Chloroflexus aurantiacus J-10-fl: one gene and its partner. The protein of the gene in region 1 interacts with the protein of each later gene in a pairwise test. Links are inferred from orthologs where the notes say so. Each region holds a gene or a part of one and is shown on either strand. Other genes may lie near its edges.

Evidence for each region. Proteins that work in one complex are often made in the same cells at the same time.
Region 2: the proteins of ftsH (region 1) and CAUR_RS01595 interact in binary tests that used the Escherichia coli proteins (3 or more experiments, as listed by UniProt). The link is inferred for Chloroflexus aurantiacus J-10-fl from one-to-one orthologs.

The regions. Positions count from the first base shown.
Region 1 is NC_010175.1:2,789,925-2,794,951, forward strand. What follows is about bases 1,499-4,388. They hold ftsH (ATP-dependent zinc metalloprotease FtsH), read left to right. Parts: upstream 1,499-1,906; coding sequence 1,907-3,871; downstream 3,872-4,388. Other genes in these bases: hpt (hypoxanthine phosphoribosyltransferase), read left to right, coding at 1,499-1,710. Outside these bases: tRNA lysidine(34) synthetase TilS, read left to right, coding at 1-1,162; more of hpt, read left to right, coding at 1,165-1,498. UniProt on the Escherichia coli protein: Acts as a processive, ATP-dependent zinc metallopeptidase for both cytoplasmic and membrane proteins. Plays a role in the quality control of integral membrane proteins.
Region 2 is NC_010175.1:397,982-402,887, reverse strand. The notes cover bases 794-3,562. They hold CAUR_RS01595 (prohibitin family protein), read right to left. Parts: upstream 2,762-3,562; coding sequence 1,826-2,761; downstream 794-1,825. Other genes in these bases: CAUR_RS01585 (VLRF1 family aeRF1-type release factor), read left to right, coding at 3,254-3,562; CAUR_RS01590 (DUF2905 domain-containing protein), read left to right, coding at 3,012-3,233; CAUR_RS01600 (ABC transporter substrate-binding protein), read right to left, coding at 794-1,175. Outside these bases: more of CAUR_RS01600, read right to left, coding at 1-793; more of CAUR_RS01585, read left to right, coding at 3,563-4,435; CAUR_RS01580 (DnaJ C-terminal domain-containing protein), read left to right, coding at 4,548-4,906.

The sequences.
Region 1 (5,027 bases):
GCCACCAGGAACAACACCTGCCGAGGCGCGAACTGCACGCTACACCTTTCTTGCCACAACCGCCCTCGCCGAACACGTCGATGCTGTGCTCGTTGCTCATCAGGCTGATGATCAGGCGGAAACGGTCTTGATGCACTTACTCCGTGGCGCCGGGCCGGCTGGCTTGCGCGGTATGCGGGCGCGGGTTGAGTGGTCGGAATGGGCAGCAGCCCTGATTGAGAGCGGACAGGCTCCGCCCCACGGCCCACCATTGTTGCGACCACTGCTAACGGTCAGTCGGTCTGAACTGGCGGCGTACTGCGCTGCTCATCAGTTAACCCCACGCGACGATCCAACAAACCGCAATCTCCATTACGTGCGGGCACGTATCAGGCATGTGCTCTTGCCTCAGCTTGCAAGCGAGAATCCTCAGATCACTGCTGCCCTTACTCGTACTGCCCGTATCTGTGCTGAAGATTACGATTTTATTCAGACCATGCTGGCAGATCAGTGGCCGAACCTCATCGTTGAGCAGCAGTCTGACAAAGTGGTATTTGAGCGTGCTGCCCTGATGAGTATCCATCCAGCCCTACGCCGCTATGCGTTGCGGCGTGCGATTGCTGAACTCGGTGCAGAGGAACCGGGGTTAGCCCATCTCGATGCCGCACTGCATCTCATCGGAGGGCAGTCTGGTCGCTCGACGCAGATCGCTCCCCAGGTTACACTGGTGTGCGATCAGCAGACAGTGACATTGCACTTGCCATCGGCATTACCGCCACCTGCCCCGCAGTTGACAACACCTGTGACATTACCGGATCGGGGGATCGTGCCACTGGCGAATGACTGGCAGTGTATCGTGCAGGATCATCCCCCGGCGCATCCTGACCGCTGGTGGTTAGGACTGGCTCAGCGTCCGTCTGCTCCTTTGCAGTTACGACCACGGCGCCCCGGTGATCGGATGCGGCCTGCCGGTGCGCCGGGGCGGCGACGCTTACAAGATGTGTTCGTTGATTTGCGCGTGCCACGTATGCTGCGGGCTGCCTGGCCGATTCTCACCACTGTCGATGATCAGATTCTCTGGGTCGTTGGCTTGCGAGTTGCTGCCGGCGTCGCTGCATCTGAGCCGAATCAGGCTACAATGTGGATTGGGATCGTTCACTCTGCCACAACAAGACAGGAGTAAGCATGCGTCAGGACATTGATTACATCTTGATTGGGGAAGATCAGATCAAACAGCGGGTTGCGGAGCTGGCTGCTGAGATCAGTGCCGATTATCGCGACCTCGGTGATCTGCTGCTGGTCGGCGTTCTGAAGGGCTGCGCCATGTTTATGGTTGATCTGGCGCGGGCAATTGATCTGCCACTTGCGATTGATTTCATCGCGGTTGCCAGTTATGGCGCCAGTACCGAGTCGTCGGGTGTGGTGCGTTTGATCAAAGACCTCGACACCGACATTTCGCAGCGCCACGTATTGATTGTCGAAGACATTATTGATAGCGGCCTGACCCTGGCGTACCTGCGGTCGCAATTGCTGCGGCGCAATCCGGCCAGTCTGCGCATCTGCACGTTGCTCAACAAACCTGAACGACGTACAGCAGATGTGCCGGTTGACTACATTGGTTTTGACATCCCGAATGCCTTTGTGGTTGGGTACGGCCTGGATTATGCAGAGCGCTATCGCAATCTCCCCTTCATTGGCGTGTTGCGCCCTGAGGTCTACCAGTCAGCGTAGTTGTGATCCAGATCACATTCTGAGTGTAATCTGTTCCCTTGCCGTCGGTGATCGGCTGATGCTATAATTCCAACAAGCGGCGTACAGGATGGCTGATTGCCGTCTCGCTCGCATATTCCTCATAAGTGGGGTTCATTCCTCAGTATTGTCTGGTCTACCAGGAAATGGCGAGGCAACCCCTCTAGAAAGATGAAGTATGAATGATAATCGTTGGTTGAAGAATAGTTTTGTCTATCTCATCATTCTGGTTGCAGCGCTAGCGCTGTTCTTCCAATATTTCGGTCAGGGTGCCAGCCAGACTGAGGAGAAAGGCATTGCCGATGTCATCGCCGATGCTCAGGTTGGCCTGGTAAGTGAAATTCAGGCGCAGGCTGGCGACGAACAGATTATTGTCACCTACAAGGATGGTAAGAAATATCGCTCACGGGTCGAAACTTCGGATAGCGTGATGCAGTTGCTGGCCGACTACAACGTACCGCTGTACGACGAGAACGGTCGGCGGACGATCAACGTAACCGTGCAACCGGCACCGGCCTGGGGCGGTTTACTCAGTATCTTTACCATTCTGCTGCCAACCCTGTTGCTCATCGGCTTTTTCGTCTTCTTCATGCGTCAGGCGCAGGGGAGCAACAATCAGGCGATGTCGTTTGGCAAGAGCCGGGCACGGATGTTTGCCGGCGATAAGCCCACAATTACCTTCGCCGATGTGGCCGGTCAGGAAGAGGCAAAGCAGGACCTGGCCGAAATTGTTGAGTTCCTCAAGTTTCCTGACAAGTTTGCCGCGCTCGGGGCACGCATTCCGCGTGGTGTGCTGATGGTTGGCCCGCCCGGTACCGGTAAGACGTTGCTCTCGCGGGCAGTCGCTGGTGAGGCAGGTGTTCCCTTCTTCAGCATCTCTGGCTCTGAGTTCGTAGAGATGTTTGTTGGCGTAGGTGCCTCACGTGTGCGCGACCTGTTTGATCAGGCCAAGCGTAATGCACCCTGTATCGTCTTCATCGATGAGATCGATGCCGTCGGTCGGCAGCGCGGTGCCGGTTTGGGTGGCTCACACGACGAGCGTGAGCAGACGCTCAACCAGATTCTGGTCGAGATGGATGGCTTCGACACCAACACGAATGTGATCGTGATCGCCGCGACGAACCGGCCCGATGTGCTCGACCCGGCTCTCGTGCGACCAGGCCGCTTTGACCGTCAGGTGGTGCTTGATGCGCCCGATGTGCGGGGTCGGATCGAGATTCTGAAAGTTCACGTCAAGGGCAAACCTCTGGCTGAGGATGTCAATCTTGAGGTAATCGCTCGTCAGACACCCGGTTTCTCAGGCGCCGATCTGATGAACGTTGTGAACGAAGCAGCGATTCTGGCTGCACGTCGCTCGAAGCGCAAGATCAGCATGGCAGAGTTCCAGGATGCGGTCGAGCGGGTCGCTATCGGTGGCCCTGAGCGGCGTTCGCGCGTGATGACCGACCGCCAGAAGCTGGTGGTGGCCTACCACGAGGCCGGTCACGCGATTGTCGGTGCTGCGTTGCCGAAGGCCGATAAGGTGCAGAAGGTGACGATCATTCCACGTGGACAGGCTGGTGGGTATACCCTCTTCCTGCCTGATGAGGATAGTCTGAGCCTGCGCACCGTTTCCCAGTTCAAGGCACGACTGGCCGTCTCGTTAGGTGGCCGGGTAGCTGAAGAGATTGTCTTCGGCAACGACGAGGTGACAACCGGCGCTTCTGGTGATTTGATGCAAGTCACCCGTATTGCCCGGGCAATGGTCACGCGCTACGGTATGAGCCAGCGCCTTGGCCCGATGGTCTTCGGCGAGAAGGAAGAGCTGATCTTCCTCGGTCGCGAGATCAGCGAGCAGCGCAACTACGGTGATGAGGTGGCGCGCCAGATTGACGAAGAGGTGCATGCAATCGTCACCGAAGCCTACGAAACGGCGCAGCAAATCCTGCTTCAGAACCGGGCTGTGCTTGACGATATGGCGAATGCGTTGCTCGAATACGAGACACTTGATGGCGAACAGCTCGAGGAGATGATCCGTCGGGTAAAGCCGCTGGCGCTCGATCTGAGCAAGAGCAGCACGCCTAATGGGCGAGCTGAAGAGCGCTCCACACAGCCTGATGCGTCACAGCACGGCTTTGGCGGTACCAACCCACTTCCGGCGTAATTTCGCTGTCTAGTTGTAATCGGGCATCCCTACTGGCAACCCCGCCGGTAGGGATGCTTTGTATTATCGGCAGCCATCTGACATCAAATCTGGTTTAGTGGAGCGCGAGCTTCTGCCCCGCTCGCTACCGGATACAGCCTATGTTGCGCTTCCGGCAGAGTATCTCACCCCCAAACCGGCGCACAAAAGAGAGCACCATCCTTTACCGGTGTTTCTCGCCCCCGCTGGGCTATGCATTACCCACAACTGGTGTCAATCACGGGTGTATCAGCGGGTATGATCGCCATGGGTGCTGTTTTGGGCGACTGCCCGGTGGCAGCGCACAGCGCCAGCCGTGCTATCACGTGCTGGATGGGTTTCCTTACGCGCACATCATGTGCGTGGCGCAGGGTTTGGAGTGCGGCAGCCATGCTGCCGCGCCAGCCGTACACTCGATCCGGCGCGTGGTACGCCGTTCCCCCTCCTGGTCACGGGGATGCTGGATGTATTCGTGACGATCATCGAGTCGGTCAGGCATGAATGTGCTACCTGCGCGTAGACGTCTTGTTGCAATAGGTGCCTGCCTGCGTACCAGCAGCCACGACCAGCATCTGACGATGGTGGCGGGGATGCCGGCACACGGGCTGGAAGCCCGCGCCACGGGGAGCGCTTGCAGTCTGGCCTACCGCAGCAGAATGCCGTGGATCGCCTAACCATACGATGTGCGTGAGGTATGGCACGCGGATCACAGCAGCCGTGCGGGGCAGGATTTGCTTGGCTCGCCTAACCATACGGTGTGCGTGAGGTATGGCACCGGATCTATCACGATGGGATATGAGGCGTCATATTGGCTTCTGTGTAACATGTGGGGAATGCATAGCTCGCTGGGGGCGGGTTAGAGTGGGGGCGTGTCGCGGTGTACTGCTGGAAGCAAGTATCACACGCCTGCCCCCCATCAAGCTGGCGCTGCACCTGAACGACTACACGTGAACCGGTTAGTTTGCCTGCGACGCACCACTATTGGCTCACAGATAGCACGCCCGTCCGTGCGCCAGCACGGCCCTGTCCTGAATGATGCACAGTGTCAGTTGAGGTTTGAAATTACCTGACACGATACGGATGGGCGGTTCCGTAGGGGCGGGTTTGGAACCCGCCCCTACGGACGATGCAGATGCCC
Region 2 (4,906 bases), 2.4 Mb from region 1 along the record:
TCGTTTAATCGTTTATTGTTGTTGAAGACCGCGCCATTCTGGAAGGCAGCAAACTGTGTAAATCGTTCATCCATTTGTTGCAGTTCGCTCAGGCTCTTGGCACTACCGGGGTTCAGCCAGAAGGATGCATTCTGAGCACGCTCGAAGACCTCTTCAAAGCTTAATTGCTGACTTCCACTCGAAGTGTCATCAGCCCAGAGGTAGTTTGCCCCGGCATCGGCCAGCAGTTGCGCAACATAACTCTTTCCACCGGGCATATACCACGTGCCGCGGAATGGGGCATTCGCAAAGACGGTGGGTTTTTCAGCTACGGCACGGGCTTTAGCTGCGATGTCGCGGTAGCGTTGGGCAATGGCGGTATACAGTTCGTTTGCTTTCGCTTCCTGGTTGAAAAATGCAGCGGTGAACTTGATCCATTCAGCGCGCCCAAGTGGTGAGCCTTCCATGTATTCACTGTTTAAAACAACATTCAGACCGGCTTCCAGGAGTTTGGGGTGAGCGTCGTACTCGGGATTGCCAACCCCATATGTCATAATCAGATCTGGTTCGAGATCGAGTGCCTGTTCAACATTGACCTGACCGCCACTGCCAATTTCTACCAGTTCTCCAGCGTCGATCTTCTTGCGCACTGCTTCGTTGTTGATGTACAGAAAACTATCGACACCTATCAGCTTATCGAGCACACCTAGCCCGTCGAGGTGTGGAAGTTGCGTTGTAGACATTGCAATCACGCGCTGCACTGGAATTTCAATGATCAGTGCATTGTCGCTAGCTGGTGGTGGTGGAGTACCGCATTGCACCAGTATGTATTGGAACTGGGTGTCGGCGTTTCGCCATGGGTTGAGAACCGTAATCACTTTGTAGTGGTTGAAGTACTCGATTGTCCAACCGGTTGCATCGCTGAGCGTAACCTTTTCTGGAAAATAGTCAATCTCCGGATCAAACTCGCTTACACACTCATCGGTCAGATTTGCGGTCGGTGGTTCAAGCACTGCTACTGTTGGGGCGACTGTTGGTACAACGGTCGGTATAGCGGTTGCAGTAGGGGCTGTCATTGCTGCTGTCGAGTTCGTTGGGACAGCGGTTAAGGTGGGGGAACTGGTTTGCTGATTGCCACATGCAACGAGCAGATGGATAAGGACAAGTGCCAGGATGCGGAATAGGAAACGACGCATGACTCTCCTCCATAACAAGACAACAATTGTCTCTAAGAGAACACAAAGACATGCCGACAGCAGGTAATACTGTTGGCTACGACACGCGACAGACGGCTTTGATGGATGGTCAGATTATGTTGTTGGTGTGTAATGTGGGATCCCGGGCAAGCCAGGTGAGCAGTTGTCACTACTCATAAAATAACTCCAGTCTCTTCCGAGAGCTGGAGTAACACATCTTGCCCGCATAAGTATAAGTAAAGCGGGGTACATGTTCTCCTCCTTAGCTCGAGAAGGGCCGAACATCATCACATCGCGGCAGGCGTCCTGGCTTCCGGCTTTCTAACCGGTTACAGTTGCGGCACAGCGCTGGACTTGCACCAGCTTCCACCTTTACGCCCTGGCATCCGGGCCAACGGGTCACCGCGACGATATGAACTTGTCGAACACGCCTCACATCATAGCAGACAAGAGGCGATAATGCAAGGTGGTGTTGAGGATAACGCAAATGTGATTGAATGCGGAAGCAAGATATTGAGGCACTATGACAAAAGCCCCCTTTCGCCTGTAGCGAAAGGGGGCAATTAACAGCTTATTCTGACCTGATCAACACTGCTAAACCCTGTTCACTTCATTATCGTTTTCTCTTAATCCCTTAGCTACGCACGCTCCTACTCACCACCCGTTGTTCCCGTCGGTTGTTCGCTGTTCGGGGGTGTTGGTTGAGCGGTTGGTGTTTCACCGAGCATACCATCGGTTGGAATGCTCAACATTGTCAGCAAGCCGTTGTCACCACTCACCAGACGGGGGAGGATGCCGTCCCAACGTTCGATGAAGCGCAATTGGAGCAGTTGCGGGCTAACGACTTCACCGAGCAACCGCAGCGACTCGGCTTCGGCGCGGGCAATTTCCAGGCGCGCTTTGGCTTCGGCTTCGGCGCGCGCTACCTGCTGCTGCGCCTCGATCCGTGCCCGCTCAAGTTCGCGTGCGGCGCGCAGGGCATCTTGTTCGGCGACCTGCTTGGCTTCGATGGCACGGGCAAATTCAGGGCTGAAATTGAAGTCGGTGATTGAAACACTCTCGACAATCACACCGCGTGGGGTCAGCCGTTCACTCAAGATGTTCAGGATCAAGTCCGACACTTCGGGTCGGCGAGTGATCAGCTCTTCGGCAGTGAAGCGAGCAGTTGCAGCCTTGAGCGCCTCCTGAATGGCTGGATCAACAACCCGGCGCTCGTAATCTACACCGATCTCGCGCACCAGTCGATCAACCTGCGAGGCGTCAGGACGATAGTTGATGACAACCTGGGTAGTTACGGTCTGAAGGTCACGCGAGGCAGCACTTGAGTTCGACTCGTAGCGTTGAGTACGAACTTCAACCACTGTGACCGAGGTGATGAAAGGAGTGCGGAAATGCAGTCCTTCGTCAAGCACGCCGGTAATCTCGCCGAACGTCTTCAACACACCGCGGGTACCGGCTTCAATGGTGGTTACTGAGTTGCTGACAACAAAGATGGCAATCATGATCAGCAGCACAATCCCGACCGCTGCTGACATTGACCATCCGCGCATGGTTGAGGTAGGAAATGGTTGACGATTCTGATTCATCGTTTTGCTCCTTCTATATATCACCTGACATTGATTACAAAACCGTTGATTGACAGGCTAAATATCTCTATAATGGCAGTATACCTGATTCGGATGGTACATGAGTGGGGATGAATTCCACATCTTCGCCCTGTCAATCAGCTCTCTAACACATTATTAGCACCTCGTTGACCGGTGACTAACATCGATCCATCATAATACTGAAGCAGAAGTGATAGGGACGGTTCTACGTCCGCATTGAGGTGAGGCTATGACCGAGCTTGGACGCTGGTTGATCGGTGCTGGTGTCATTTTGGTTGTGATCGGGCTGGTCGTGCTGGCTGCCGGTCGTTTGCCCTGGTTGGGTCGCCTTCCCGGTGACATCCTGATCGAGCGTGATAATCTGACGATTTTCATCCCGCTTGGCACGATGCTGGTGGTGAGTCTGATATTGACTGTCATCGCCAATCTGATTGCCCGCTGGTGGCGATGATAGTCGGAAAGGAAGCGCTTATGATTGATCGGGAAGCAGTGCAGCAGATACGGGCTGATCTGGGAGCATTGCAGCCGCCGGTCCTGTCGTTGTACGTCGAGGTTGATCCAACCCGGCCCGAAAATGAGCGGCGCGCCTGGGTGTTGCGCGCACGTAATGCAGTGAAAGCCCTGGCAGTGCCGGCTGAGGTTGAACAAGTGGTACTTGCAGCTCTTGAGGCGGAGATTGCTCCGGAGGCGCGCACGCTGGCCCTGTTCGCTGCCGCGCCTGCGACCGAGCGCAAGAGCGCAACCGTCGCGGTGACGAAGGTGCCACTCCATATCACGCTGCCTTTAATCGACATAACAAACGGAAAAGTAGAGGCGCGTTGGGGCGAACCGTACATTGCGCCTCTGATTTACGCGCTCGATCAATACGAGCGTACCGCGGTGGTCTGGTTGCGCGGTGAAGGCTGGCGTTTCTTCGAGGTCTTTCTGGGTGAGATTGTTGAGCATACCGACGTGTTCCGGAGCGTTGAAGCCGATCTCTGGCAGCAGGTCACCGAGTTTGACCCCCGCCGACTGCGGGATGATCTACGGGCACAGGCGATGGGCAATCGTGATCGGTTTGCCCGGCGCATGGAGAACATTGCAGCGCGCTATCTGCAACGGCTGGCCGAACTCACCGAACGCGCACTTGATCATTTCCGCATTCGCCGACTGGTTCTGCTCGGTCGCGAAGAGGCAACCAAACAGTTTGCCGATCTGTTACCGCGTTCCGTTCGGCAGATGGTTATTGCGCATGTAGCCGATTTACCGCATCCCGATGCGTCACCAGCCCATGTGCTGGCAAAGGTGCTGCCGGCGCTAGAGCAGGTCGAGCAGAGCCACGAACAGGCATTGCTGGAACAGGTAACGCGCCAGCCCGGTGTATGGGGGATTGATCCAACGCTCAATGCGTTGCAAGAGGGCAGGTTGAGCGTGCTGATTGCGCCATGGCAGCTCGATGCTCAGGTCTGGATGGCGTCTAATGGGTTGCTGGCCGGGAGTCGTGAACAGATTGCGACCCTGGTTCCCGATGGCGAAGCACAGCCGGTTGCATTGCGTGATGTCCTGGTTGATGCATGTGCCGCGTTTGCGACGCGGCTGGAATTTGTGTCCGGCCCTGCCCAGGATCACCTGTCACGCGATTTCGGCGGTCTGGCCGGATTGTTGCGCTGGTAAGTTGCCGGCTCACTCTCCCGGTGTGGTGTAGTGGGCATTATTGCTGCCCGCTACACCTGATTGCCGGTGTTACCCTATCATCACAACATCATCGCACGGTGATGAGAAGACTATGGAATTCAAAGATTACTATGCCATCTTAGGACTTAGCCCGGATGCCGATGAGCAGGCCATCAAACAAGCCTATCGCAAACTGGCCCGTCAATATCATCCTGACGTTAATCCGGGCGATAAGAAGGCCGAAGAGCGGTTCAAAGAGATAAATGAGGCGTATCAGGCGCTGAGCGACCCCGAACGGCGGCGCAAGTACGATGAATTGCGTTCGTATTATCAGCGCTGGCAACGCAGCGGCGGTCGCGGCGATTTCAATTGGAGCCAGTGGCAGGCTGCACCTGGCCAACAGGTCTATACCTACAATGTCTCGCCGGAAGACCTTGAGGACCTGTTTGGTGCCGACAGCCCGTTCTCTGA